One region of the Desulfocicer niacini genome, then DNA from elsewhere that is predicted to be linked to it. Evidence: riboswitches for the same ligand, from Rfam matches in the RefSeq annotation. Region 1 holds a riboswitch; the other holds the start of a gene.
What was found. A riboswitch is a leader RNA that binds a small molecule or an ion and turns the genes downstream of it on or off. The one in region 1 is predicted to bind cobalamin.

Region 1 (14,971 bases):
AAAAACCCCTGTGATACCTGAAATAAATACAGTTACCGAATTACTCATGAGTTGTTCTCCATTTTTTATTTTTTCATTTTTCCCGGGAACAGGTTTGTTTCCGGGAAAAATGTAAATTCAGGGCAATGATATTCCAGGCCTGTTTTTTAGTCATCCGGGCTTGATCACAACATCTGCCACTCTGGTATGGGATCGGGCTTTGTGATAAAAAACTTCAAACGTCCAGTATCACACGCCTGATCCCATCCTGTTTCCCCATGGATAACTTATCTGTTTGCCTTTTTGACACCCAGGGCATCCAAAGCAATGATCATCTTACAGATGTTGGCTGATCCTTCCACCATGCTGTAGGTGGGGGCATCTCGGTAAAAACGGGCCACGGGGTACTCAGTGGAGTAACCATAGGCACCCAGAATTCTCATGGCAAAGTTTGAGGCCTTGGTGGCCACTTCGCCAGCCAGGTATTTGGCCTTGGCCACGTCAAGGCCGTTGTTGAGATTGCCCTTATCTTTTTCTGCTGCCGCACGATATACCATGAAACGAGCCGCATCAATTTCAGCCGCCATCTGGGCGATCATGTCCTGATTCATCTGGAAGGTTCCGATGGTTTTACCGAATTGTTTTCTGGTATTGCAATATTTAATCGCTTCATCCAGACATCCCTGGGCAAGACCCACACCACCGGCTGCTGCAGAAAGACGGGTATGGTTCAAGGAGCTGAAAAGAATTTTCGCACCGTCACCGGGTTTTCCCAGCAGATTTTCCTTGGGAACCTTGACGTTATCCAGAAATACCTCACCGGTGGGAGAAGAATGGGAACCCAGTTTATCAAGACCGGATGTTTTAATACCTGCAAAATTCTTGGGCTCAATGACAAAGGCGGAAAGCCCCTTGCTGCCTTTGTCCTTATCTGTGTAAGCATAACACATCAGGACATCGGCAATGTCAGCGTTGGAAATCCATGTTTTTGAACCGTTTAAAAGGTAATGATCTTCTTTTTCTTCCGCCACGGTGGACATGGCCATGACATCAGAACCGGCATCGGCTTCGGTGATACCAAAACCACCCAGATACTCCGCAGTACAAAGCTTTTCGACATATTTTTTCTTGGCGGCTTCAGTGCCGTACTTAAAAATGGTGAAGGCGCATCCCAGAACCTGCATGTTAACCTGCACCCGCAGGGAACTTGAGCATCTGGCGATTTCTTCGGTGACGATCATGGCGGCCAGCCAACCCATGTCCTCTCCACCGTATTCTTCCGGAATCACCGTGCCGTAAAATCCCAGTTCTCCCATGGGCAGAACGGCTTCTTTGTAAGGAAAATAATCCTTTTCATCCCATTCATCGGCATTGGGAGCGATCTTTTTCTTTGCAAATTCTCTGACGGCTTTCTGCAGCATAGTGAGTTCTTTTGACAGTTCAAAATCCATTGTTTACTCCTTGTAAGAAATTGTGCGGGGTTGATCCCGACAGCAGCCCCTGGGAATTCAGGTTCTGCCATCACCGGGATCAGCTCCAATTATTATATTTGTTACTTATTTTTTAAAATTCAGTATATTTATCCTGTAACCCGATGACAGTTTTTTTAAAAGACAAGGTTTGATCATCGTATACAAAACCCATTAAAGCACTATCCTGCCAGCTCGAATCAACTCTTCAAGGTTTTTTCAACGGTTTCCATGGCCATGCCGAACACTTTTGGATTAAATCGGGCTTTCAGGGCCGGAATAAGCATCTCTTCCGTGATACCCCTGCCCAGTTTTGCCAGAACACCCAGGGATGCCAGTGCCCAGTCATGGCGTTTAATCTTCAGCTCCTTGAAATCCACCGTCATCACCTCTGCCTTGGTTTCCGGGATTTCCACGCTGGCTTCCCGGACCACCAGGGTATCGGGTCCCAGCTTTGCAAAGATTTTCTTACGGCGCTGTACACCTTCGTCACTCAGAGCAAGCACAATGGACGGGGCTTCAAGGCCGGCATACCCGATTGTCTCCGGAGATAAAATCAGTTCGCTCACGGACTGACCCCGGAGAACGGTGATGTTATAATCATTTTTCATGGAAGCATTGAGCCCTGCCACCATGCCGGCAAAACAGACAATATCTCCGGCGGTGACAATACGCATGCCAGCACTTCCCAGAATAACGATCTCTTCACGTTTGGGATTTTTAAGGGTCACCTGCTGTTCCACGGTCACCGCTTCGGGGTACACGGTTTTTTCAGCGGCAATGGCCCGGTAGCGTTCCCCATATTCAGGGCGCTGGTTTTTTTCCACCAAGCCTGTTTTGGTGGGTTTTTCTTCGATCATGGCATCAATGGCGGCAATGTTTAACTTGTTGCGCTTGGTGTAACGCCCGGTACACATGCCAAGGGTTTCCACCATGGCAAAACCTTTGTGCTGCATGGCGGATACAAAGTGATCCGACAGATTGGCATCATGACCGGAGTAACGGCTGACCCAGGTGGCACCTGCACTTTCGGCCACCTCACAGATATCAATGGGGATTTCCGCCTGATTCAGGAACTCCGAACCCACAACGGCATCACTGGGGGTGGTGGCGGAATACTGGCCACCGGTCATGCCGAAATTGAAATTATTTAAAATGATCAGGGTAATGTCCATGTTTTTTCTACAGGCGGACAAGACATGGGCACCACCGATGCCAAGGCCGCCGTCGCCCATGGTGACAATGACATTGAGTTCAGGGTCGGCAAGCTTCAATCCCTGGGCATAAGTCAATGCCCGTCCATGGAGACCGTGCAGTGCATGGACATTAAAAAAGGTGTCAAACAGGCCTGAGCATCCGATGTCCGTTACAATAACGGTTTTTTCGGCGGGGATACCCATTTTGATCAGGGCCTTGTCCAGCTCTTTGGTAATTCTTTCATGTGTACAGCCCGGACAGAACACCGGGGGACGGCTGTTATTTAATAGACTACTCATTTTCAATCACCTCCATTATCTTACCGGGTGCAATCAAGGTGCCGTCCATCTGACCGTAGAAATCAATGGTTTTACCTGCCAGAACCCGCCGGATTTCGTTGACGTACTGGCCCAGATTCATTTCAATGACCACAATGCGTTTGTACGCTGCTGCCTTTTCCTTGATGAGTTTTTCGGGAACGGGCCACACGGTTTTCAAGTTCAAGGTGGAAACGGGTTTTCCTTTTTCCGCCAGATGATCACAGGCATCTGTGACGGCCCGGGAACTTACTCCATAGCTGATCACCAGGGTGTCTGCCCCTTCTCTTTTCTTTTCTTCAAACAGGGAGATCCGCTCTTCAGCGGCCATAATTTTGTTCTGTAGTCGCTTCTGGGAGGCGCTGATCACTTCGGGATCAATGGTGATGTAGCCGTCGGGGCCATGGGTGGAAGATGTCTGGCGCACCAGGATCTTTCCGCCGATGGGCAAAAAATCCGGGGCTTTGTCGGCATCGGCTTCAAAGGGAATATAGTTTTCGCCGGTGAAGGGTTTTCGCTCCACCAGGGGGGGCAATGTAATGGCATCAAGGTCCAGGCTTTCCCGGGTCATGCCGATTTCTTTATTGGATGCAATGAACACCGGGCAACGGAACTCTTCGGCATAGTTGAAGGCATGCACCGTCAGTTCATAGCAGTCCTTTGCGTCCTTGGGCACCAGCACAATCACCGGCACACCGCCGGTGTTACCCCATCTTAAAAACTGAATATCGCTGTCAGCTCCCCGTGTGGCGGAACCGGTGGACGGCCCCAGTCTCTGCACATCCACAATGACCATGGGGATTTCACTGCCAACTGCAAAAGAAAGCTGTTCACTATAAAGGCTGATGCCAGGGCCGGATGTAGCCGTGAGCACTTTTTTCCCCGCCATGGCGGCCCCGATGCAATAGCCCATGGACGCAATTTCATCCTCACCCTGCACGCAAATCCCGCCTTTGGGGGGTAAAAGTTTCAGCATATTGGCAAAAACCGTGGTGGCCGGGGTAATCGGATACCCTGCAAAAAAGGAACAGCCGGCAGCCATGGCTCCCCTTGCAACCGCCTCATTTCCTTCCATGAATGATAAAGCCATTTTTTTTCTCCCGTTGTATTTAAGATACCTGACCGCAACACTTGCCGCTTTGGACCGGACACTCCGAGTTATTCAGGTAATCCATGTGCTGATAAGGCATAGTTGAGTCCATTACAAACCATTCACTCAATCAATATTTGATTAAATATTTGATTGAATAATCCACTCACTAACAGAGAGCTGCGCCAGAGTCAAGCAATTTAATCAAATAAAAAATCATATTAGAAATCAAATATCAATTTTCTATTGCATTTTCAAATTCTTTGATATAATCATCCACATGAAAATACAAAAATTAAATCAAAAATATAATCAAATTAAAATGACTGTTACATCAGGCGTTTTTCGAGAGAATTCCCTATGAGCCCTAAGAAAACACGTAAAAGAAAAGAAGACTTTACCCAGGAAGCCTACATGGGTATCCGCCGGATGTTTTTTAACAATGAAATCATCCCGGGCCAAAAAATATCCTACCGGGATCTTGCAGAACGCCTGGGTATGAGCCCTACTCCCATTATCCAGGCATTAAAGAGATTGGAATTCCAGGGACTGGTGCGCCATGAACCCAATTGTGGATATTACACGGAAAAAACAAGCATAGAAGAAATCACGGAAATTTATGATTTCAGAAAAATCATTGAGGTCTCCCTGCTTGAGAGCACCATTAACAAAATCAACACAACAAAATTAAAAAAACTCCAAAAAGCCCTGGACAACCATCTTTCCGCCGTACGGGATATTTATCTCAAGGACCGGCTGCTCCGGGACAGAGAATTTCACATGACCCTGGCGGAATTATCGGAATGCAATCTTCAAATCAACACATTAAGACATTTGTTTGACCTTCTTTATCTCAAATACCGGGGAAATATATTGTTTGTCACACCCATGGACACGGTGGATGACCAGCACATCAAAATATATGAGCACATCACATCAAAGGATACCGAGGGTGCCCAACGCATCCTGGGGCAACACATTTTAAATGTAAAAAAACATGCCCTCATCAGCATTAAACGAGTGGTTAACGGCAATTCTACTCCCATGATTTGATCTTAATCAGGCTTTCCATAGCCACAAATTCCGATGAACAAAACGAAGCGTGACAATGGTCCGCCCCTGACAGGCACCCAGTGCGGCTCCTTGTTTCAGGCTCCCCGCCTTTGGATGAATCACTTAAAAACAGCTTGACTTTTAGGACCTTTTACTATTTCATTGCACAGTTCAGGTGCTTGAGCTCAAGCATTAAAGGGAACCCTGTGAAATTCAGGGACGGGCCCGCCGCTGTAACGGAGACGAACGCTGCATAAATGTCACTGATTTTAAATTGGGAAGGCGCAGTTATTAGGTTGATCCGGAAGTCAGAAAACCTGCCTGAAACTTAATTATAATGTTCCCCGTGGACAAGGGACCATTACAGAGACGAGGGAAAAAAAGGGCATCCCCGGATCAATTTTTTAATTGTGGTCCGGTTTTTTTATTTTCCGGACCAATATATGTTATTCGTCAGGAGAATAAATCATGAAAAAAAGTATTCAGATTATCAGTATTGCGGCTTTATTTCTTATAATCAGTACAGCAGGGGTATTTGCCTCCGGGGGCATGGGCAATTCCGGCCCCGGGAAAAACGCCATTGTACTGGCAAGTTTCGGCACCACCGTTCCATCGGCTGTCAAATCCATTACTAATATTGCAGATGTCGTTAAAAAAGCCTATCCCGGAACCGAAGTACGCCTCACCTTTACCTCCAATATCATCCGTTCTGTATGGAAAAAACGCCAGGCCAATCCCAAAGAATGGCTTGATCAGGGAATTCCCAAAGAAGTTTTGTATGTTAAAAATTTCATTGCCACCGTGGGAGATCTGCTGGAAGACGGTTACACCAATATCATTGTCCAGCCCACCCACATGTTCTTCATGGAGCAGGCCCACGATCTTAAGCAATATGTAAACGCCCTTGCCTCCATCCACACCATGAAAGCCAAATGGAGCCCCATCAAGAATATTGTCATGGGTCGCCCGGCCCTGGGTATGCCCGGAGATAAATATCTCTACCACGACGATGTGGATGCGGCCATCAAAACCCTGGCCGATGATGTGGCCATGGCAAAGAAAGAAGGGGCTCTGCTTGTATACATGGGCCATGGAAACGAGCATTGGTCAACGGGAATTTATGCCGAAACCCAGAAAAAAATGCGTGAAGCCTATTCTGATGTGAAGACCTTCATCGGGGTTGTGGAAGGCGCACCGGGCATTGATGATTTACTGGCCGCCCTGAAGCATTCCAAAAACAAAAAAATTGTTTTAAAGCCTTTCATGATTGTTGCAGGTGACCATGCCACCAATGATATGGCAGGCCCGGAAGAAGATTCCTGGAAATCCATCCTCACGGCAGAAGGGTATACGGTAAAACCCGTTCTTTCCGGAATGGGTTCCAATAATGCCTTTGCAGGTATTTTTGTGGATCATATTGCTGATGCTGCCAAGGAACGGGGTATTGAGTTGAAGTAAGTCTTTCTGAAATAGCTCGTCAGTCAAAAGTTCTTCAGATTTGCCATTAAAAAATGTGCCTCATTAAAAACCAAAATATGTGTTGGGCCAGCGGGGGCAAGCTTGCATTATTGAACTTTTAACCCAAACATCACTAATGCAAGCCTGCCCCTCCCCAAGTAACGCATGCTGAGATCAAACCCCCAAATGGGGTTGCTCATAAGATGGACCTCTCTCTTTGAAGCCACTTTTTTGTTCCTCATCCATACCAAGGAAAACTCACGGATCTCCCGATTTCCGCGTAAAGAATGCCCTCACATGCCAAGTTCTTAGACTCCGCCGGGTCGATCCATAGCTCGCATAGCGCTACAGCTCGCGTTGCCTTCACAATCAGACCACGGGATCAGCACCCGAAATTTGGTGATTTCGGAGCTCAATAACCCGCCTGTGCTTCCCTCTGTCAACGCGTCAGCCAATGCATTACTGCAATTGCCGCATGACTTGAGGCTGGCATAAGTTGCTAAATCTTCACCATAAGACTTTTTCATTCTCTAGCATTTACCGACTTTAATCGGCGCTTTCAGTCTGTCCCCTATTTATGTGCCGGGGCTGTCATTGCCGAAAGGCCATCCCCTCATCCGAGGACATGCGGTCCAATCGCCGGTTCCGGGCCGGTTCCACATTCTCTCTAACAGGCCAAGTCCCCCATCGCATCTTGAAAAAAAGGCGGCGAAAATCATTTAAAATCATCAAAAGATTGGGAATCAAGACCAAGGTCAACACCGTGGCAAAGGCCACCCCCCCAGCCAGGGACAAGGCCATGGGGATAAGAAACTTTGCCTGGAGATTGGTCTCCATAATCAAGGGGGCAAGGCCGCCCACGGTACTCAAGGTGGTGAGTAAAATGGCCCGGAACCGGCGCTGTCCTCCGGACAACAAAGCCTCTTCAAAGGGCATACCCTCGGCAAGATTCTCATTTACCCGTTCGATCAGCACAATCGCATCATTGACCACCACCCCGGTGAGGGCCACCATGCCGAAAATACTCATCAAAGACAAATCATACCCTAACGCCAAATGCCCCAGGATGGCCCCGATAATACCAAAGGGCACGGTGATCATGATCACAAAGGGTTGGACATAGGAACGAAACATGGTGGCAATGATGATAAAAATCCCCACAATGGCCATGGGAAAGCCCACCATAAGGCTGGAAAAGGATTCGCGCATCTTTTTCTTTTCGCCCTGAAGCGAAATATAGAGCCCGGGATATTTTTTGTTAAGGGATTGAAAATAACCCGCGGAAAGTTCGGCCATGATCTCGTTGGCATTGGCGCGGTTGCTGTCCACATCGGCACTGACCGCCACCCGCCGCATGCCGTTGGTGCGGGTGATGGTGGCATACCCGGGACCGAAGGCCACGGTGGCCACAGACAAAAGGGGTACCTCCCGACCCTGGGGGGTTCTGATGCGGATATCTTTAAAATCCGATATACGGCTACGCTCTTTTTCGGTGTATCGCACCATGATTTTCACATCGTCCCTGCCCCGCTGAAGACGCACCGCCTCCTGGCCGAAATATCCGGCATACACCTGGCGGGCCAGATCTTCCACGGTGAGACCAAGGCCCCGGGCTTCGGGCTTTAATGCCAGGCGAAGCTCATTTTTCCCCGGCGAAAAATCAGACCGAATCTGGAACACTCCGTCAAAGTCCGCCAGTCGTTCCTGGATATCCGTGGCCGCCGAGCGGATGGCATCCATGTCATGCCCCTGTATCCATACCTCAATAGGCGCCCCCGGGGGGCCGGCTGCCATGCCGGCAAAGGTTAAAGACTTCACACCGGGAAGAATGCCTACCTCCTTCTCCCACATCACCATGATATCTTTGGAGTGAATTCCCCGCTGTTCCGAGGGCAGTAAGACAGCATGCATGCTTCCGTAGTTGGGACCAAAAGTTGGCATCTCCCCGGCAGTCACCCCCACAAGAACCAAGCTTTCTTTCAGCAAAGGCTCACCGGACAGGGTTTTTAACCGTCCATTGAGACGGAGCATAGCTGCTTCCACCTGTTCCATGGCGGCCTGGGTTATCTCCGGCGGCGTTCCATTGGGAAACTCCACGTTGGCGGTAACGATGAATCCGTCCAGATCGGAAAACACCTCAAATTTTAAAAGCCCCCCCTGCATGAAACCCAGGATTACCATGAAAAGGGCTATGGCAGAACAAAGAGACACATATCGCCAGCGAAGAGCCCGGGTCAAAAACGGCAGATACACCGTTGCCACAAACCATTGAAGCCCCCGTGCCACAGCCCCATGAAGGGCTTCAATCCAGACAAAAAGGAAGAAAGCCTTTGGTTTTTGAACACCTGGGTCCGGCAACTGGCTTAAATGGGCAGGCAGAAGAATCAGGCACTCCACCAGGGAAATGGCAAGACAGGCAATGACCACCACCGGCAGAACAAAAATGAACTTCCCCATGATGCCATTGATATATGCCAGGGGCAGAAAAGCCACCATGGTGGTGATCACCGCCGCCACCACGGGCATGCCCACCTCCCACACCCCTTCAACGGCAGCCATGAGAGGGGCTTGTCCATTATTGCGATGAACATAGATGGCCTCGCCCACCACAATGGCATCGTCCACCACAATACCCAGCACCATAATGAGTCCGAACAGGGAAATCATATTGATGGTGCCCCCCAGAAACCACAGAATAACCACCCCGCCGCCCAGGGAAATGGGAATCCCCATGCCGGCCCAAAAACTTAAACGAATATCCAGAAACAGCCACAGAAGAAAAAACACCAGGGCAAGCCCGATAATCCCATTTTTCATCAAGAGATCAATGCGGTCCTGGAGCATGTCCGTGGCATCATAAATCACGGAAATTCGGGCACCCGGGGGAAGCATCTGCTGTTTTTCCTTCACAAAACGATGAACGGCCCTGGAAATCACCAGGGCATCTTCTGCCTGGGTTTTAAGCACATTCACCAGCACTGCAGGTTTTCCGTTGACCTTGGCCCGGATGGGGTCCTGGGCAAACCCGTCATCAATCACCGCCAGCCGGGAAAGGGTTATGTGCTCACCATCGGGACCGGCCAGCACCACAATATCTGCCAAATCCCGGCCGGTGTATCTCCGGCCCAGGGTGCGCACCCGGATCTCTTCTCCCTGGGTTCGAAGGGTACCCCCGGCCAGATTCATGTTGCTCTTTCGAAGGGCGGTCACCACCTGATCAAAGGTGATGCCATACTCCCGCAGTCGGGATTCAGACACCTCAATGCCGATCTCATAGGCCCGGGTGCCGGATATGGTGGCCTGGGAAACCTCTGGTAATTCCTGAATTTCATCTTCCATGGCATAGGCCCATTCTTTAAGACGGCGTTCTGACATGTCCGCAGACAGGGCCAGCATGAGCACCGATTCTTTCAAGGTTATTTCCGAGATAATCGGTGATTCCGCATCCACGGGAAAAGTGGAGATGGCATCCACCCGGCTTCTGACCTTATCCAGGATATCCTGGACATCATAATTTTCATCCACCTCTATTTGGGCCGTGGCAACCCCTTCGGAGGACCGGGTGGTATATTGATCAATGCCCTCGATTTCTTCAATGGCCTCTTCTATTTTACGGCTGATGCCCTCTTCGGTCTCTTCGGGATCGGCCCCGGGATAGGGAACGGATATGGAGATCATGTCCAGGGAAAACTCCGGAAAAATCTCCCGGATCATGGAGTTCAGGGCAAAGCCTGCGGCCATGAAAATCAACAGCAGCAAAATATTGGCAAACACCGTGTTTCCGGCAAAAGCGGCAAGGATTTTTTTCATGCGCCATCCCCCGCATCGATGATATCAAGCAGACCGTTTTCCAAAGGGTCCACCAGGCGCGTGATAATAATTTCATCTCCCGGCTCAATGCCCTGGGACACATAAGTTTCTTCCCCCTGGGTCCGGGCCACGGTAACATGAAGGGTCTTAAGCCGCCCTTCTTTTACCGCATACACCGTGTTTTCAAAGGTGACTGCCCACCGGGGTAGAGAAATCACCTCTGTCAGTGCTTTGCCGGGTATGGAAACGCTGCAGAACATCCCCGCCACCAGAGGAAAGGCCTTTTTCGCCATGGCCTCTTGTGCCTTAATTCGCACGGCCACGGTGACGGTACGGGTGGCCGGATCAAAGGCCAGGGTGCGGTGCAGTTGGCCGGTCCATGGCGTTCCTGTGGGATTTTCGGTCCAGTGAATGGCCACAGGAACGGGTTTCACCCGGGAAAACCAGGCCAGCTGATCCGTTGCTGGCTCTTCACCATTCTCCTCAAACTGCAGCCATTGACTCACATCCCGGCTGTCCAAGGGCACGTGGATCTCCAGCAGAGAATCATCGGCCAAGGTAAGCACATTCTGCCCCGGTGAGGCATAGGCACCCTTTTCTACATCCACGGTTTTCAAACGGCCAGTGAAGGGGGCTGTTATCCGGCATCGCTGCAAATTGGCCGCAGCCAGGTCAAGGGAGGCCCGGGCAGCGGCAAGGGCACTTTCGGTCTCTTTTATCTGCAGGGGATAAACGGTAAGCATACGGTTCATCTGATCCACCAGGTCCCGGGCAGCGTTATAGGTCTGTTCCACCTTGTCCACTCCGGAGCGGGTGCCCACACGATTTTTTTTAAACAGGTCCGACACCCGCACGAATTCAGCCTGGGCCAAATCCCGGTTTCGCTTAAGGGTGGCCAGACGAAGACCTTCCTGGCGGAACTCTTCCCGAAGCCGGGCCACGGTCTTTTCCCGCTGGGCCACCACTGCCAGGGCCTGGTCCAAGGCCGACTGGTAATTCACCGGGTCCACGGCAAAGAGCAATGCCCCCTTTTCAATGATCTCCCCCACTTCCAGACGGGGATGCACGGCAACAATGGTGCCTGCCACCTCCGGTGCAATGGAAACAGTGTTCAGGGGTTTCACCTCGCCAAAGCCCTGGATGGACACCGCCACATTCCGGGGCCTGGCCACAAGGGTTTTCACACGGACGGCCTGCTCCGATCGCACCGCCTCCCGGGGCGGCACCTTCATGGCCTTAAGGCCCGTCATTGCTGCGGCCCCTGCCATTAGAATCAACACACTAAAAAGAATACGTACACTTATTCCAGGGCCGTTGCCCTTTTTGCCTGCCATGGACAGCACCTCTTATTTTTTTATAGCAGCCATGCCCCCACAGCCACAAAATTAAAAAAATTAATCCGCACTCACCACTCGGCATCCATCTCAGATGCCCAGAAATTTTGTTTTAATACGTTCAAAATGATCCACCAGCAATGATTTTTTCAAATCATAGGACCTCTGACCATCCCCGGAGGAGAGCACTTCATTAATGATTGTAAACTCCTGAATAATAGAAGTAATTTCATTTAACCAATCCCCGCTGTCCAGGGTGGTGTACCACAACCTGAAGGTCTGTTCGTAAAGCCCCTGGGACAGCTCCGTCACCACAGGATTATTCACAGCGTTATATATAATTGCCCTGTAATCATAATCCAGACGAACCAGCTTTTTTTTATCGTTCTCCCGGTCATTGTTTTCTGCAAGTATGGCACATTCTGATTTAAGTTTTTCGATTCCTTCTACATGCTTCCGGGAAAACCCTTCTGCTGCAAGTCGTCCGGCAAGACCTTCAATTTCAAACCGGGCACGGTAAATATTCATCATCTGCTGGAATTCAATTTCCGTTATCATGGTTCCGGTGCGGGCAATCACCCGGACCAGTTTTTCCCACTCCAGACGGTTTAAAATTTCCCGCATGGGGGTCCGGCTAACCCCAAACTCCTTGGCCAGTACATTTTCATTGAGAATCTGCCCTGGTTTGTAATCCAAGAACAAAATTCTTTCTTTGATCACGGTATAGATAGGTTCGTTCATAAACGTATTCTCCTGATATATTTTTCAGCTCTCTTGTATACTATAGAAACATCAGTGCAAAACTCAAAACATACCAGCCGTTTAATAACCCTGTCAACATATTTAGCACTCAGATTAAATCCCACGCCAAACCATGGACATACAAAAAAACAGAAAATAACAGGCATCCATCATATGAGCTAACAAGTAGTTTACACTTTTTGGGGTCAAATCAAAACACGGGACCACGATCCTGAAATTGCCAGCATGGGCATACCCCTTGACAAACCCAAAGAATGACATAATTTTGATAAATTATTTTTTTAAGATAAAATCTATACCACCATAAAATTTTAAGGATCACAAGATGCCTATATTTGAATTCAAATGTTCAGATTGCGAAGAATTTTTTGAAGTGCTCTTCATGTCCGGTGATGATGAGAAAGAGATTAAATGCCCCAAATGCAACTGCTCCGCAGTGGAGCGGGTTGTAAGTTCCACCAATTATGCCATGGGCCAAAGCGCTGTATCTCGTCAGCAAAAAGCCAGTGCCCAGACCCGAAACTGTTCCAGTGGTTCCTGCACCACATACACAGTTCCAGGCGACAGCAGAGGATAATTTGTTTTTTCATATAAAACTCCGTCTAAACGACTGCAATAGTTAGCGCTTTGTTTTTCATTATGGCAGATGCATACTGCCATGTATATTTAGATAAAACTCCATCCAACAAACTGTAATCATGAGAGTTTCAATCTTCGTTGTGTCGGCTGGCCGACATGGCGGTTATTAAGGAGATCAAGATGACCCAGTTTGCCACACTGACCCTTGATGGCAAAGCCTATGAGATACCTGTTATTGAAGGAACCGAGGGTGAAAGAGCCATTGACATAAGACAACTTCGCCAGGACACTGGACTGATCACCTTTGACCCCGGCTTTGGAAACACCGGCAGTTGTAAAAGTGCCATCACCTTCATGAACGGTGAAAAGGGAATTCTGCGCTACCGGGGTATTCCCATTGAAAAGCTGGCAAAACACTCCACCTTTGTGGAAACAGCCTACCTTCTGATCAATGGAAAACTGCCGGATAGAAAAACCCTCACTCGCACAAGTGTCATGCTCAGTGATTTTTCCATTCTCCATGAAGACATGAAATTCTTTTACCAGAATTTCCCCAGAAAGGCCCACCCCATGGGCATTTTGTCTGCCATGGTCAATGCACTGAGAAGCTTTTACCCGGAACTCATGGACCTGGATGAAGATCTCAATTACACCTTCCTTCGCCTCATCTCCAAGGTAAGAACCATGGCCGCCATGGCGTACAAGATCTCCCGGGGCCATAAGGTGGTTTATCCCAGGCCGGATTATTCTTATTGTGCCAATTTTCTTCACATGATGTTTGACAGCCCGGTGATTCCCTACCAAATGGACGACGATATGGTGGATGCCCTGAACGTGTTCTGGATTCTCCATGCCGATCATGAGCAGAACTGCTCCACCGCAGCGGTGCGGGTGGTTGGCAGCGGTAAAGTCAATATATATGCGGCCCTGTCTGCAGGCATCTCCGCCCTGTGGGGGCCCCTGCACGGCGGGGCAAACCAGGCGGTGATTCAGATGCTGGAGTCCATCCAGCAGGAGGGTTTGAGTATCCCCCAGGTCATTGAAAAGGCAAAGGACAAAAATGATCCATTCAGACTAATGGGATTTGGTCATCGGGTATATAAAACCTATGATCCCCGGGCCAAAATCATGAAGACCATCTGCGATAAGGTGCTCTCTAAATGCAAACACCTTGATTCATTGCTCAACACCGCCATGGAACTGGAAGCAGCAGCCCTTTCCGATGCCTATTTTCAGGAAAAAAACCTTTATCCCAATGTGGATTTCTACAGTGGTATTGTTCTTCGTGCCATGGGCATTCCCACCAATATGTTCACCGTGATGTTTGCCATTGGTCGTCTTCCGGGCTGGATTGCCCAGTGGCGCGAGGATATGCTTGATGCCAACCAGAAGATCAGCCGTCCCCGGCAGATTTACATCGGAGAAACCACCAGAGATTATGTCCCCATTGATGACAGACCCCCCACGCACCATTCGGAGAGCGGTCTTTTTACCGGACAATAATATTTCACCGCTGTGTCGCTTCATGTAGTCACCTCCCCTGAGCTAACTGAGCTAAAGACTCAGGGGGGGTGCCGGTTTTCTATATAAAAAGCCATTGTCCGGGGCAGTGCCCCCCGGCAATGGCTTTTTTGGGGCTTTATAACAGCTGACGAAGCATGAAAATGACATGATGCCGCTCCCAACAGTCACCCGTTGGAAGGTCTCTGCTATCGCACTTTCATATAAAACGGTAAACGGATATGTTCCGACGCCCTTATTCTTCCTCTTTACGACGGGGCAGAACCAGATTCATCACCACCCCGAGAATACCGGCAAGGCCAATGCCCTGGAGGGAAAATTCCCCGGCGGAAAAAGTCATACCGCCAATACCGAACACCAAAATCAAGGCCACAATGGAAAGATTTCTTGCCTCGGTGAGAT
Region 2 (14,971 bases), on a different contig from region 1:
GTCCCATGGAGATCACCTATGCCATGAGCAATCCTGAAATTCTGGGACTCATTGAACCCTCCCTTTTGGGGGGCAGGATGGCCTTCCGGGACGAACAAAGCGGTAGAACCGTTTACACCTACCAGCCCATTGAAGAAAATATCGATTTTTTTATCAAACGGCTAAAGGCATGGCAGCGTCTGCAGGCAACTCCCAACAAGGACAAAAAGATTGTCATCATGTTCTGGAATCACACCCCTGGTAAACAGAACATCGGTTCCACCTACCTCAACGTATTCCGCAGCCTGGAAGAAATTATACAGCGATTGTCCAGGGAAGGCTATCATGTGGACGGCAAACTGCCCACGGAAGAGGAAATCAAACAGCTGCTACTGACTTCAGGCAGAAACATCGGCTCCTGGGCCCCGGGGGAGCTGGATGCCCTCATCCGTGCAAATAGAGTGATTCGTCTGCCCTTTGATCAATACAACAAATGGTATCAGGATCTTGACCCCGACTACAAAAAAGGCGTTGAGGCCGACTGGGGCCGGGTGGAGGCATCCAACATCATGACCCGAAACCGGGAAATCATATTTCCCTGCGTCACCCTTGGCAATGTGGTCCTGGTGCCCCAGCCCTCCCGGGGCTGGCACGATGACCCCACCAAACTCTACCACTCCACCACATTGTGGCCCCACCACCAGTATACGGCCTTTTATCTGTGGCTCAAGCATGGGTTCAAGGCAGATGGCATTATTTCCCTTGGCACCCACGGGTCCCATGAATGGCTTCCCGGCAAACAGGCAGGCCTTAGTCAATCCTGTTCACCGGAGGTGCTCATCCAGGACATCCCCAACATTTATCCCTATATCATGGACAATATCGGCGAAGGGGTCCAGGCCAAACGCCGGGGCCGGGGCGTCATTGTGGATTATCTGATCCCCCCCATGAAAAAAGCCGGAACCTATGAGGAGTACGGCGAACTTGCCGGTCTTATCAGTGCATATGAAGAAACCATGACCCGAAGCCCGGAACTTGCCGCCAAAAAATTAAACCGTATTGAAACCCTGGCAGGCACATTGGGATTGCTCAAGGATCTTCAGATCACCACCTTTACACCAGACGACATGGAAACCATTGAACATTATCTTCTGGAACTGCAGGAGGCCAACCTTCCCTACGGACTTCACACCTTTGGAATTTCTCCCGAAGGTGAAGGCCTCACAGAATTTTCCCAGTTGATTCAGGAACGTCACGACACGCTTTCCACAGAAGAAATTCAACGCAGATTAAGCCTCTGCAGCCGGGAGATGGATCATCTGTTAAAGGGCATTCAAGGCAGATACATCCCCTCGGCCGGGGCCAATGATCCTTTAAGAAATGTGGATGCCATTCCCACGGGAAATAATTTCTACGGATTTGACCCGGCCAGGGTACCGTCAAAAGATGCCTGGGAGCTGGGTAAAGACCAGGGCAAACAATTGATTGCAAAATACCTGGAGGAAAACGGCAAATATCCGGAGAAAATCGGCCTGGTGTTCTGGAGCATTGAACTCCAGCGCAATGAGGGCACCCAGGTGGGCACCGCTCTGTATCTTTTGGGCATGAAGCCGGTGTGGGATAAAAACAACAAGGTCACCGGGGTTGAAGCCATACCCGGTGCGGTGCTGGGACGACCCCGCATTGATGTTCACATGCAGGTGTCCGGCCTGTTCCGGGACAATTTCCCCTCCCTGATTCTGCTGCTGGACGAGGCTGTGACCCGGGCCGGACAGCTGCAGGATGTGGATAATTTCATTGCCCTTCACAACCAGAAAATCAAAGGCTACCTCCTGGACAAGGGATATGATGAAAAAGAGGCGGACCAGTTAAAAAGTCTGCGGGTCTTTTCCAACGCACTGGGCGCTTACGGCAACACCATTGAGGACTTGATTCCGGCCAGTGGCCTGTGGGAGGGGGATGACGAAATTGCCGATGTGTTCATCAACTATGTCTCTTTCGGATACGGCAAAAATGTGTGGGGCAAACCCCTGAAGTCGGCCTACAAAAAAAATCTTGAAGATGTAAAAATGACCATGCACACCCGGTCCAGCAATCTTTTTAAGAACCTTGACACCGACGGAGTTTTCTCCGAACTGGGGGGGCTTTCCCTGGCTGTGAAACGGGTGAGCGGGGCCTATCCGGATGTGGTGCTGTCCAATCAGGCAAATCCCGATAATGCCCGGGTGGAGGATATTGAAAAAACCATCGGCAGGGAACTGCGCTCCCGGTACCTCAATCCCAAATGGATTGAAGGCATGAAAAAAGAAAATTATGCAGGCGCAAGGGAGATGAATCGATTTGTGGAACATCTCTGGGGCTGGCAGGTCACCACCCCCTTTGCCGTTGACGGTGCCAAATGGCAGCAGATCTATGAGGTTTATATCCAGGACAAATACGGCATGGAACTTAAATCTTTTTTTAACAAAAACAACCCCTGGGCCCAGCAGTCCATGGCGGCCCGGATGCTGGAGGCAGACCGCAAGGATTATTGGAAGGCACCCGAGGAGGTGAAAAAAGATCTGGCCAGAACCTATGCCCTGAACGTCATTGAAAAGGGCGTGGCCTGCTGTGAACACACCTGCAACAATGCCATGCTTCAAAAATTTGTCACCAACATCATCTCCCTGTACGGGCTTCTCACCCCCAAAGAGCTGGAACAGTTCAAGATGGTGGTGGCCAAAGCCGTGGGAAAAACCCAGGCCGAACATGAGGCAGAGCATGCCAAGATCCGGGAAGGATTGAAAGAGACCGTGGAAGAGATTCAGCAGGAGGAAACGGTCAAGGCCGAAAAAGAGGGCAAACCGCTTAAAGGGTTTGAAATGGTGGAGGAAAAAATGGAAGAGACCAAGGTCACCTCCTCCGGCTCCTCCTGGATGGTCATGGCCATTGTCATCATAATTCTGGGCCTTGTGCTCCTGGGATGGAAAAGGAAAAGAATATAATGTTTGAACAACTTTGGATGAGCGGCATATTGGTGGCTTTTTCCGTGTTCGGCATTAAAGCCGGAGTGGGGCTGGGAGCCCAGATATACAGCACAAGCCTTTCCCCGGGTAAAAAAGTCGTTTTTACGGGGGGGTGCTTTTTTGCCTATCTTGTTCTGTTTTTCGGTATTTACGCCATTGTAAGTCAATTGAATCTCTTAAACTACCTGGACAAGCTGTCCCACCTGCTTCAATATGGCATGTGGGTACACCTTGTGGTGGCCCTGGGACTCCTGGTCTGGGGGACAACCCTTTTGATGCGTCCTTCAAATGCAAAGCATCCCTCCCTGTTCCGGGCAAGTCTGCTGCTGGTTGTGCCCTGCCCGGTGTGCGCCACCGTAATTTTGCTGAACCTTACCCTGGCCCTTTCCCTGTCTCCATATCCGCCGTTTTTAACCACATTGATTCTTTTTGGGATGTTTATGGGTATCATTGCCCTGACCCTGGGCGTGCTTTTTCCCCGCCGTCGTCACATGGGATCCGGTACAGGATTTCTGGGTCTTTCCATGACCTTGATAGCCCTTTATTTTCTCATGACCGTGGTCATTGCTCCCCTGTATCCTGAAATCAAGGCCGCCTTTACCATGGCCGTTTCCAACAGCCCCGCCCCCCAGTCGGACTTACGCCCCATCCTGATATTATCGGGCATATCCCTTTTTCTGACCGGCCTGGGATTTGTCCGCACCTATTTTTCTAAAGGAGATACCCATTGAATCTTTTCCCTGCACTTCAGACCATACTCTATACCATTTCAACGGCCCTGCTCTATCCCGTGGTGATCCTGCTGGTGATCCTGTGTCTCTGGATGCTCATCTATACCGGTGGGTTTATTGCAGAATGGATTAAACGAACCCAGTTTCGCAGCAACGGCAAACTGACCGACTCCCTTGAACAGATTCAGTCCCAGCGGAAACTGCCCCCATCCCTGGCAGAGAATCTTCCTGCCCACATTGGCGATTACACTAACAACCTTGGAAGCATCATCAAAGAGCAGAGCCGATTTGAAGAAGAAAAGGTGGAAGACCTCAACCAGCAGAAGCATTATGCCCTGCTGCGGGAGGTGGATAAAATCCGGCTGATTGTTCGCATTGGACCAAGCCTTGGGCTCATGGGAACCCTGATTCCCATGGGAACCGGCCTTGCCGGACTTACCAAGGGAAACATGGCCGAGCTTTCCTCCAGCCTGATCCTGGCATTTACCACCACGGTCGTGGGGCTGGCATTGGGAATTACAGCCCATTTTTTTTCCGTCACCAGGGAACGGTGGGCCATTGAAGACATGCGTAATATCAACCTGATCACAGAGGCCATGGTGAAAAAAGACGAACCTGTTTCAAAAAAAGGGTCCCCTTTATGAAATACCTTGCAACCAGCCGACCGGGTCAATTTCGTAAGGCGGGCAACGAAGAGCCCATGAACGGCGTGGCCAATCTGTTTGATGTGGCCCTTGTGTTTATTGTGGCTCTGCTCCTTTCCCTCATGGCCACCTTCCAGGTGCTTGATTTTTTCAACCCGGACAGTCAAATCACGGTGATGAAAAAAGTAAAGGATCAATGGCAGGTGATCACTAAAAAAGGCACCGACGTCAAGGTTAAAAAGATTACAGACCGCACGGTGGGTGGAGATGAAGGATTTGAGCTGGGGACGGCCTACCAGCTCAAAGACGGACGAGTCATCTATATCCCCAGTGAGTTAAACGAAGAGATGATGGATGGATTTAAATGAAATTTATGCTCAAACGTATTGTGTTGATCTTTTTCCTGTTGTGCCAATGGGGCATGCCGGCAACGGCCCAGACCTCCGTGGCCCACTCCCTTAAAATTGCCCTGATCCACTATGCGGTGAAACATAAAGATCCTGCCGAAAATCTCAAAGCCCTGTTGGAACTGAACCGCAGTGCCGCCCAGCAGGGGGCCAGGCTTATCCTGAATACGGAACTTGCCGTTTCCGGCTACTCTTTTTCCTCCCGCCGGGACATTGCGCCCTATACGGAAACTGACCAGGGAAAAACCATGGCCGCCATGGCCGCACTGGCCCGGGAGCAGAAGGTTTACATCGGCATCACCTTTCCGGAACAGGACCCGTTGACCCAAAGTTATTACAACAGCGCCTTTGTTCTGGACCCCGGGGGCAAAATCATATGTCGATATCGTAAAATATACGGTGAAAGACGATGGGCAAGGCCGGGTAGTCCCTATCAGGAGGGAATTTTTAACACCCCCTGGGGTCGTATGGGTATTGCCATCTGTGCGGACAGTTATTTTGGACTGATACCCCGAACCCTGGCGCTCAAAGGGGTGGATTTATTATGGGTGCCGGCCAACTGGCCCCCCACGGGGGGCCTGAACCCACTTGAGGTATGGCAGACCAGGGCCCTTGAAAACGGTATCTATCTGGCAGCCTGCAACCGAACCGGCAAGGATCTTACCATGGACTGTACCCGGACGGTTTCCGCAGTGGTGGCCCCCACGGGCAAACCGTTGTTTTCCGAATCATCTGCAACTTCCAAGATTTTTGTGGCGGACATTCCCCTGGATGACCAGGGACGATTGAGCCATGTTCACCGTCAACAGTGCATGGCATCACGACAGGTAAACAACTATCGCAACATCTATCTGAAACCCTGGGTTGAAAATCTCACCGGATATTACCGGTTGCCGGAAACCGGCGTGCTTGATGTACATTGTTTCGTCCCACCGCCGGGAAAGAAATCCCTGCCATCATTGACCGCTGCCATATCAGAGAAAAAAAATGATCACCCAACCCTGTGGGTGTTGCCCCAGGGTATGGAAGATAAAATTTCCTCCCAATCTCTGTTGCTGCTGGCCCAAAATAGCAAGGTGGCCTTTGCCGTATCGCTGTCCATGGCCAAGGGCGACCCGGCCGTACCGGTCCTGATAACCCCGGAGGGCCAACAATTTTTTATGGAATCAGATATTGAACCGGATACGGGGCAAAGTCCTTTTTTTCCCTATAAAATATTACACCATGGCCCTGCCGCCATTGCCATGGTTCCTGTGGAAGCGTTACAGCACCCGGAACTGGCCGTTATTCTGGCCAAGCTGGGATGCGATCTGGTGGTGTGTTCCGAAAAAACCCTTTCCTGGAAAAACTTACTTTTAAGCCGCATGCGAACCGTGAATGGTGTGGCCGTAGCCACCTGTGCCCGTAACGCTGCTGAAATTACCTGTATGCAGGGGCTCCACGGCGGTCGGGACCATCAATACCAGGACCACCCCGGGATATGCAGCTATCAACTTGATACCGCAGGAACCCGGAAAAAATATTTTGACTATTGCATTGATTATGATTTGTTATTGAAACCCAGCGCATCCACACAAAAAAAAGTGGATTGTACCGATTAATCAAAAAACGCAATGCATTGCCGACAACATTTCGATGTTTATTGCGGTTAAAAAGCCGTCACCAACTTCCATGCCACGCTGCCAGCGCCTAAGCCAGACCGTGCCCGGCATACGGTGACGTCCAAAACCTTTTTTAGATCATACAGCCCACATTGACCGCACAAGCAAAGTATTCTATAACCCGGTGAACAGAAAATAAAGGCAGGAATAAAAAAGGGCCGGGGTATCATGTCATCTATATTTTTAAGCACGTTCGGAACTATATTCAACGCGATTTTTCAATTGTCGCTCATTTCCACGGCAGCCGGGCTACTGGTGCGCAAGCAGGTGGTATCCCAAGAGCAGGTCCAGGCGGTGTCCACGCTTACCGTCAATGTGTTTCTACCCTGTCTCATTGTTTCCACAACAATTACCCGTTTTGATCCGGGACAATTTACCTTTTGGTGGGCATGGCCCCTTTCCGGTGTGGGACTGTTTGCGGCAGGGACTCTGTTTACGGCCCTTCTGACCCGGATAAAGGTGGAAAAACGACATCTTATTCCCATAGCCTCCATACAAAACGGTATTTACTTTGTTCTGCCCATTGGTCAGCTCCTCTACCCGGATCAGTTTGACATGTTCGCCCTGTACTGTTTCCTGTTGGTTACCGGTATGACTCCCTTGACCTGGAGCGTGGGCAAGGTGCTGGTCACCGGCAAATCAACGGTTGATATTCACTGGCGGGATTTCATCACTCCACCCCTGGTGGCCACACTGATACCGCTTTTACTGATTTTTACAGGCCTTTCCACCATGGTACCCGCCCCGGCAATCCGTGCAATGAATTTCCTCGGACAAGCCACCGTCCCCCTGGCCGTATTTATCCTGGGCGCCACCATCGGAACAATTTCACTCCGACAAATGCCTCCCCTGGGGGATATTCTCACGGTGGCCTTGGTCAAGTTCATGCTGATTCCCGCAACGGTTCTGGGTATTTTGTATTTCACCGGCATATATGCCACCATGCCTTTGTTCAGCAGTATGATGATCCTTCAATCATCCTCTCCTCCGGCCACAAATTTAATCCTCATGATAAAACATTATGGTGGAGATACCCAGACCGTCAGCAGCATGATGCTGGTACAATACCTTTTGGCGCTGCCCGCCATGCCCCTGTGGCTGGCCCTATGGCATATACTGATTCAATAGCCATGATCATTGAAAATAGCATTTAAAATAGGATTTTGATTTTACCATATTTTTTGCTTGACATTACAGTGCTCAGGGTTAGAATCATCTGATGTACAGGTGCTGAAGTAAAGCATAACAGGGAACCACGTTAGACTCGTGGACGGACCCACCGCTGTGACCGGGGACGAAAGCTGCAATTATACCACTGACCATATGGTTGGGAAGGTGCGGCCGTTAGATTGATCCGGAAGTCAGAAGACCTACCTGTGCCAAGCGGGCTTGCATTTTAATGCAACGAATCGCCCGGCGAAGTATCTAAGGATAAAAAAGGGAAATCCCTGGATTGAAAATCATTTCGGTCCGGGGATTTTTGTTTTTCCGGACAGACCATTTATTGTGATGAACTATTTTTATTTTAGGGAGTCAGATTTTATTGATTTACCATTTTTCAAGCCCAGGCCGTTGTATCCTGTGGGTGTTGCCTTGGGTAAACGGTAAATTGAAAACTGCTGAGTCCCTTAAAATGATATCATCATGATAAAAGCCGCCTACCTAAAATGGAGACCGAGGCTATGAATAAAGGCTTACTCATGGTAAACACGGGAAACGGTAAAGGAAAAACCACCGCAGCACTGGGACAAACATTCAGGGCTCTGGGACATGGTAAAAAAATCTGCATCATTCAGTTTATCAAGGGAAACTGGAAATACGGTGAACTCTTTTCCATGGAAAGATACATGGATCTGGTGGATTTTTATGTCATGGGAAACGGTTTTACCTTTAAATCCGATGACCTGGAAAAAGATCGTACCATTGCCCTCAAGGGATGGGATCTGGCCAAAGAAAAACTTTCCTCCAGCGACTACTTCATGGTGCTTCTGGACGAACTTACCTACCTTATGACTCTGGGGTTTCTGGACACAGATACCATCCTGGATGGCATCACTCACAGAAGAAAAGATCTCCATGTGGTGGTCACCGGACGATATGCCCCCAAAAAACTCATTGAAACGGCAGATCTTGTGACGGATATGCAGGAGGTCAAACATCCATACCAGAATGGAATTATGGCACAAAAAGGAATCGAATTTTAACCATATGAAAATAGCCATTTATGGAAAAGGTGGTATCGGCAAATCCACTATTTCAGCCAATCTTTCTGCGGCCCTTGCCCATGGCGGTAAAAAGGTGCTGCAGATCGGATGCGATCCCAAGCACGACTCCACCCGATTGCTTCTGGGGGGAAAACGCATCATGACGGCCCTGGATTACATGAAAAACACCCCTGTGGCACTGCAGCACCTGAGCCAGGTTCTTCATGTGGGATACAAAGGAATTGTCTGCGCCGAGGCCGGTGGCCCGGAACCCGGCGTGGGGTGCGCCGGACGGGGCATTTTAAGCACCTTTGCCCTGTTTGAGCGCCTTGGCCTTGATATGAATGCCTTTGATGTGGTGGTGTATGATGTGCTTGGTGATGTTGTATGCGGTGGATTTGCAGTTCCCCTGAGGCGGGGATTTGCCGACACCGTCTATGTGGTGACCTCCGAGGAGTTCATGTCCATTTATGCGGCCAATAATATCCTTAAGGGGGTTAAAAATTTTGATGAAGGAGGCCCCCGCCTTGCGGGTCTGATTCTCAACAGCAGGGGGAGCGAAGAAAACAGACACTCCGTGGAAGGCTTTGCCCAAAATGTCAGGCTTCCCGTAAAACAGGTAATACCCAGAAGTGATTTATTCAGAAAAGCTGAAATGATGGAAACAACAGTGGTGGAAAGCTTTCCCGACTCCATGGAGGCCCAGGCTTTTCATGACCTTGCCCGGGATGTTCTGGAAAACCGCACCTTTTATCCTGCCCGGTTCCTCGATGAAGACTTTCTTGAACAGCTTGTCCTGCAAAAGAAGATCCCACAGACAAAGACACAAAACACAGCCCCGGCCCCACCGCCAAATAGTGATGAAAAACCGACGGAGAAAATATTCCAGGTCAAACCCGGAAGTCAAAAACCGGTTTTTTTGTCCAAAAGCCTGCTCAACCGGGAGCCCCTGCACGGCTGCGCATTTTCCGGGGCTCTTGCCACCACAACCCAGATCAAAGACACCATCACAGTGGCCCACGGCCCGAGAAGCTGCACCAACATTGCCTGCCAGGCCATTTTATCGGCAGGGTTCAGGTTGTTTACCCAGAAAAAGATACTGCTGGAACACCAGGTGGCCCCGGCGGTGATATCGTCGGACATGGATGAATCCGTGGTGATTTACGGAGGAAAAGACAAGCTTGTGAACACCCTTGAACAGGCCATGGCACAAAATCCCAAAGCCGTATTTCTGATTACCACCTGCCCCTCTGGGGTCATCGGAGATGATCCCCTTGCCGCCATCAATGAAATTCGGAACCGATATCCCCATGTACCGGTGATCCCAATAACATCAGATGGTAACCTTCAGGGGGATTACATGCAGGGTGTCATCAATGCCTGCATGGAGGGAGCCGCAGCATTGATGGATAAAACCGTTAAGCCCCAATCCCATTGTGTAAATATACTGGCGGAAAAAAATATCGCCTTTAACGCAGAGACTAATTTTAACACCGTTGTGGCACTACTTGGGGCTATGAATATTAGTGTCAATTGCCGGTTTGTCAGAAACACCTCCGTGGATCAATTGAAAAACTTTACGAAAGCCCCCCTAAATCTGCCAGCTTACACCGACTATCTGGGGCGACTCATGGCTAAATTCATTGATAAGCAACTGGGAATTCCCACGGCAAAACGTCCCTTTCCCGTGGGATTTTCCGAAAGTGCTGTCTGGGTCAGGGAAATTGCCGAATTCTTCAATGAACCCATGGCGGGGGAAAAAATCATTGATACCCATCAAAAACACTATGACACCATGATTGCCAAATATGGGGATACCCTCAAGGGAAGACGACTCATGCTCCTCACCTACATGCATGATGTGGACTGGATTGTGGAAGCGGCCTTTGATCTGGGCATGGAAGTTGTTAAAGTATGCATTTTAAATTATTCCCAGGATAATCTTTTCGTCACCCGGTATCCGGACCGTTTCAAGGTGGAAACAAACTATGACCCAGCCAAAAGAGATGGGGATCTAAAACGTTTCAAACCAGATCTTTTCCTGGGGAATTATACCCCTAAAAACCTGCCCCATCCACTGCATGTGGACATCATTCCCATGTGTCCGGATGTGGGGTTCTACGGCGGGCTTGCCTTTGCACATCGCTGGGCAACTTTAATTAAGGCACCTGTCACCGAAGGATGGAAAAATGACGGCATCTGATTATTCAGTTTATAAAAAATATTCCGCAAATCCCCTGAGTATTTCAAGCGTTGTTGTGGGCAGAGCCGGATCAGAATACGGTCTGCCCATGGCTGTTATTCCAGACAGCTTTACCGGAGCCATTGCGGCCATAGAAGGCATCAGGGATGCCGCCGTGCTGCTCAACGGTCCCACAGGATGTAAATTTTATCATGGTGCGATGTCGGAAACTCAGATGCCCCGGTCCGATTTTATTGATCCTCTGTACTATTCCGAAGAATTTTATTTTGGTCAACCCCGGGTGCCGGTGACCTATCTGGATGATTACGATTATGTGTTTGGAGCCACGGATAAGCTTGAGAAAATCCTACCTATAGTGGCCAGAAAAGGCCATGGACTAATTGGGGTGATCAATTCCCCGGGGGCAGCCCTCATCGGCGATGATCTCTTGCGCTTCATTAAAAACGCCAACCTGCCGGTTCCCTGCATTGCCGTGGAAAATACAGGCTTTTCCCAGCCCCTGGCATGGGGATTTCAAGATGCAGTCAAAAAAGTTTTGACCCGTATCAAACCCCGAAAACTTCCCCGTGAAAAAGACGGTGTCAATTTAATGGGCGTTTCCATCGTCCACCACCACTGGCAGGGCAATGTTGCGGAGCTTACCACCCTTTTACAGGCATGCGGCATCCGGGTGCACACCACCATCTGCGCAGGCTGCACCCTGGCTGAACTTGAAAATATAAGCTCATCCCAGCTGAATGTTGTTGTCCATGTCGAATATGCAGATACATTGGCTCCCTTTATGGCAGACCGATATGGCATGAACACGTATCTCCCCCCGGACGGAGCCCCCGTGGGATTTAAGGCCACGGAATCATGGATCTCCGGGGTATGCGAAATGCTTGATGTCAGCCCTGCACCGGCCCTGGCACTGATGAAAGGTGCCCGGCAAAAAAGCCATGAAGCCTTGAATCGATTCAATGCTCTGACAGGTCTGCCCAAGGGAGCCACCTTTGGCGTGGACGGGGATGCTTCCATGGCATTGCCCCTGGTGACATGGCTTTATGAGTACCTTGGCATGGTGCCGCTTTCTGTCCGGGTGAACACAGAAAATACCCAATCCACGGACAATCTCAAATCATTTCTTCAAAAAATTGATTGTGCCGGGGCATGGCAGGCCGACATGACCCACGAAACCCCGGATGTGGTGTTTGGGAGCGGGGCCGTAATTGCACGTTTGAAACTGTCCGGCAACCCATTTACAGGTATTGAGCTATCCCTGCCGGCGGGTACATACCAGCATGTGATTCCCAAAGCATATATGGGATGCCAGGGTGCTCTTTACCTCATTGAACGGATCATCAATGGCCTGGCCGGTTGTTGAGCGCAGAGGGAAAATCCATTAGTTTGTTTTAATTTTCATGAAACACATTATGTTGTGGCAAGTGGAAGAACTTATGACTGACGAGTTCCTAACTCCACAAAACCTATCTGCTCTCGAATCCGTTTAAGAAGCCGGACAGCCTGGGAAACCTCCTTGAAATCAATTCCAGGCAGGGCTTGTTCTATAATCTGATGTTCTTTTTCTTCAGATTGGCGAAAGGTAACAGCACCGAACTCGGACATCCGAATCAACATGGATTTTTTGTGAAACGGATTTTCCTCGGACTCCAGAAAACCGTCTGCAATCATCTTATTGCAAACCGTCCTTATAAATTGACGGCTGACCTCAAGCCTTAAGGCAATATGGGGAATCGTTGCCGGCCCATACCTGTCCAGGACATGCATAATTCTGCGTTGAGGAGTGCCCAGACCGGCCTGCTCATGAACGGTGTCAGTGATGGATGATAACACCCCATGAAGCTGAAAGACCTCCCGGAAAAGATCGTGAACCACCTGCCCCCGGGATTCCCCTGTATTTTTTTCCGGCTTCGTCATATCCAGCGCCGCACCTTCGCGCAATACGCCGGATACTCATTTTTAAAATTTCTTTTCATATACGATTCCTCCTTTGGAACAACATAACAAGCTAAATATACTCCCAATGGGAAATAGGAAATTATCATCCAAAGACTTCCCAGGGCAAGCCCAAGACCTAAAAAAAAAGCAGAACCTCCCACGTACATGGGATTCCGGCTAAACCGGTAGGCGCCCTTAATAACACACTGGGAAGCTGATTGATTGGTGGGCACACTGGTGCCGAGAGCTTTAAATTTCTCATGGGCGCACATCATAAATATAAAACCTGCGATTCCAATCAGGATACCAATTACCCTTACCACTGGATGATCAAGCAAGAAAAAAAAAGACGGAAAAAAGAATTCCGCGATGCCCCCTGCGCTCAGACAGATACAAAACACTACAGGTGGCATGATATTCACACCCGGATTATCATTTTTTTGATTTTTATAAGCTATTTTAACCGACATGATCTCCTCCTTTATTTGGATTAAATTTGGATTAAATCTACATCATGACAATTAAGTTGTCAAGTTGACATCTCTATTGTCGTTAATTCCCATTCATATCCAAACCGGGCACTGAATGATGGTTAGGCCAAAAGGAAATTACATCCCCATTCAACATCATCGTTAAATTTAAAATCAGCCATCTCAAATACTATATAGTGCGCTTGCATGGTCTTCAGTTATCGTCTGCAATATAACTGCCACGGGCAGAGCTTATTTTGATCCGGTTCTGCCCAGAACAAAGCTTGAAATACGCCCCTGATTTGCGGAGTATTTCATATAACCAACATGTCCTGGCGAACACAACAAAGATAGGGTCGTAGACGCGAAGCCAAATGGTATTATACCGCCGCCCCCCGACGGGCAATGGGCCCGGACCGGAACTGTAGACAGTTCAATTGTCCGGGTCCTATTGCCCATCGGGGGGGCGGCTCTGCTGAGGTTGCCTTGGAGGCTGCCTTTTCATATAACCGCCACGGGCGGACCTCATTCTGATCTCGTTCTGCCCACAACGAAGCATAAAAGAATATTAGACTTACCTACTATTTCATATAAAAAAATTGAAATAAAATTGGCGACGGAAAAAATTTCAAAGAATTTTGTGTTGAAAATCAGATTTTTATCCTCATATCAAGGCGGCTAAAAGACTTTATTTTCAAGGCTGTACCGCTTTAAGTAGGTAGCTTGTGCAGGCATAAAAACTTGATTAAAGAAAAACTCTTGACAGAAAAATAAAGATCAGATAATAAGAATCCTCAACAGAAGTTTTAATACCCTAACTTTACAAATTAATCAGCATATAGTTTTATATAGCTAATATAGTTCAAACCACTAAATAGCAATGGCGTAATAGAGTGAAGGGGGAAAAAATGATAGCAAATCGGTCAGTGTGTTGGGCTCCAATGGCATGGAACGGGTTAAATTTTAAACAATTTTGTGGGGTGATAAAATTATTGGGGCTATTTTTTGTTTCAGTCATTTTCCTGGGAAATATACTTCTACCTTCCGACACCTCAGCCCATTCTCTCTACATTCAATCCAGCAGGTATAATGTCAAAGAAGGACAAAAGTTTCCTCTCTTTTTTTGCTATGGTCATCAGATTCCGGTTTCCGACGGCTTGAGAGCTGAAAAGATCAAATCAATTCAAATCCACACCCCCACAGGCGAGGTGCGAGACATTGGCGTTCGCGATGAGATCTCACTTCATTCGTATCTGGTGAAATATGACACCAAAGGCACCTATGCTCTAACTGCCCAGACAACGCCAGGTTACTATACGATCTATGTTGACCAAAAAGGACGAGATCACCATGTGATAAAACCCCAAAGCAAGATTAAAGACAAAGCAAAAGAAATCAAGCTGAGTCTTTACAGTCGTCAATTCACAAAAAGCTATGTCACATGCGAAACATCATCAACCCCCTTTCCAGCCAATGTAGGCCTTCCGCTGGAACTGGTCCCTGAAAAGGATTTAAATGAGCTTAAAGTGGGGGAAGATCTTGTGCTAAAGGTTTATTTCAATGGAAAACCTTTTAACGGATCAGGAACCTGGGATGCCACTTACAACGGGTTTTCCACCCTTACCGAAGATTATTACTATCCTGATAAAGAGATTAATGGTGATACTATTCGGATGTTTGTTCCCAACGCCGGCCGTTGGTTTGTTCGTTATTCCATAAAAACAGATGC

Region 2: linked by a shared signal. The riboswitch ahead of cobO (cob(I)yrinic acid a,c-diamide adenosyltransferase) and the one ahead of ACYQ2M_RS20135 (sirohydrochlorin cobaltochelatase) in region 1 are both predicted to bind cobalamin.

Annotation. Positions count from the first base shown of each region.
Region 1 is NZ_BAAHYK010000046.1:10,130-25,100, reverse strand. It holds gene ACYQ2M_RS20160 (hypothetical protein) at 1-48, opposite strand, end outside; gene acd (glutaryl-CoA dehydrogenase Acd) at 267-1,430, opposite strand; gene ACYQ2M_RS20150 (thiamine pyrophosphate-dependent enzyme) at 1,649-2,944, opposite strand; gene ACYQ2M_RS20145 (transketolase C-terminal domain-containing protein) at 2,937-4,052, opposite strand; gene ACYQ2M_RS20140 (GntR family transcriptional regulator) at 4,413-5,105, shown strand; cobalamin riboswitch at 5,262-5,444, shown strand; gene ACYQ2M_RS20135 (sirohydrochlorin cobaltochelatase) at 5,574-6,563, shown strand; gene ACYQ2M_RS20130 (efflux RND transporter permease subunit) at 7,155-10,373, opposite strand; gene ACYQ2M_RS20125 (efflux RND transporter periplasmic adaptor subunit) at 10,370-11,707, opposite strand; gene ACYQ2M_RS20120 (GntR family transcriptional regulator) at 11,798-12,448, opposite strand; gene ACYQ2M_RS20115 (FmdB family zinc ribbon protein) at 12,795-13,046, shown strand; gene ACYQ2M_RS20110 (citrate synthase) at 13,229-14,551, shown strand; gene ACYQ2M_RS20105 (uracil-xanthine permease family protein) at 14,805-14,971, opposite strand, start outside.
Region 2 is NZ_BAAHYK010000028.1:15,925-30,895, reverse strand. It holds gene ACYQ2M_RS15580 (cobaltochelatase subunit CobN) at 1-2,963, shown strand, start outside; gene ACYQ2M_RS15575 (DUF2162 family putative transporter) at 2,963-3,715, shown strand; gene ACYQ2M_RS15570 (MotA/TolQ/ExbB proton channel family protein) at 3,712-4,359, shown strand; gene ACYQ2M_RS15565 (DUF2149 domain-containing protein) at 4,356-4,727, shown strand; gene ACYQ2M_RS15560 (carbon-nitrogen hydrolase family protein) at 4,724-6,367, shown strand; gene ACYQ2M_RS15555 (AEC family transporter) at 6,596-7,555, shown strand; cobalamin riboswitch at 7,636-7,819, shown strand; gene cobO (cob(I)yrinic acid a,c-diamide adenosyltransferase) at 8,095-8,631, shown strand; gene ACYQ2M_RS15545 (nitrogenase component 1) at 8,636-10,834, shown strand; gene ACYQ2M_RS15540 (nitrogenase component 1) at 10,821-12,197, shown strand; gene ACYQ2M_RS15535 (MarR family winged helix-turn-helix transcriptional regulator) at 12,269-12,751, opposite strand; gene ACYQ2M_RS15530 (methyltransferase family protein) at 12,748-13,242, opposite strand; gene ACYQ2M_RS15525 (DUF4198 domain-containing protein) at 14,151-14,971, shown strand, end outside.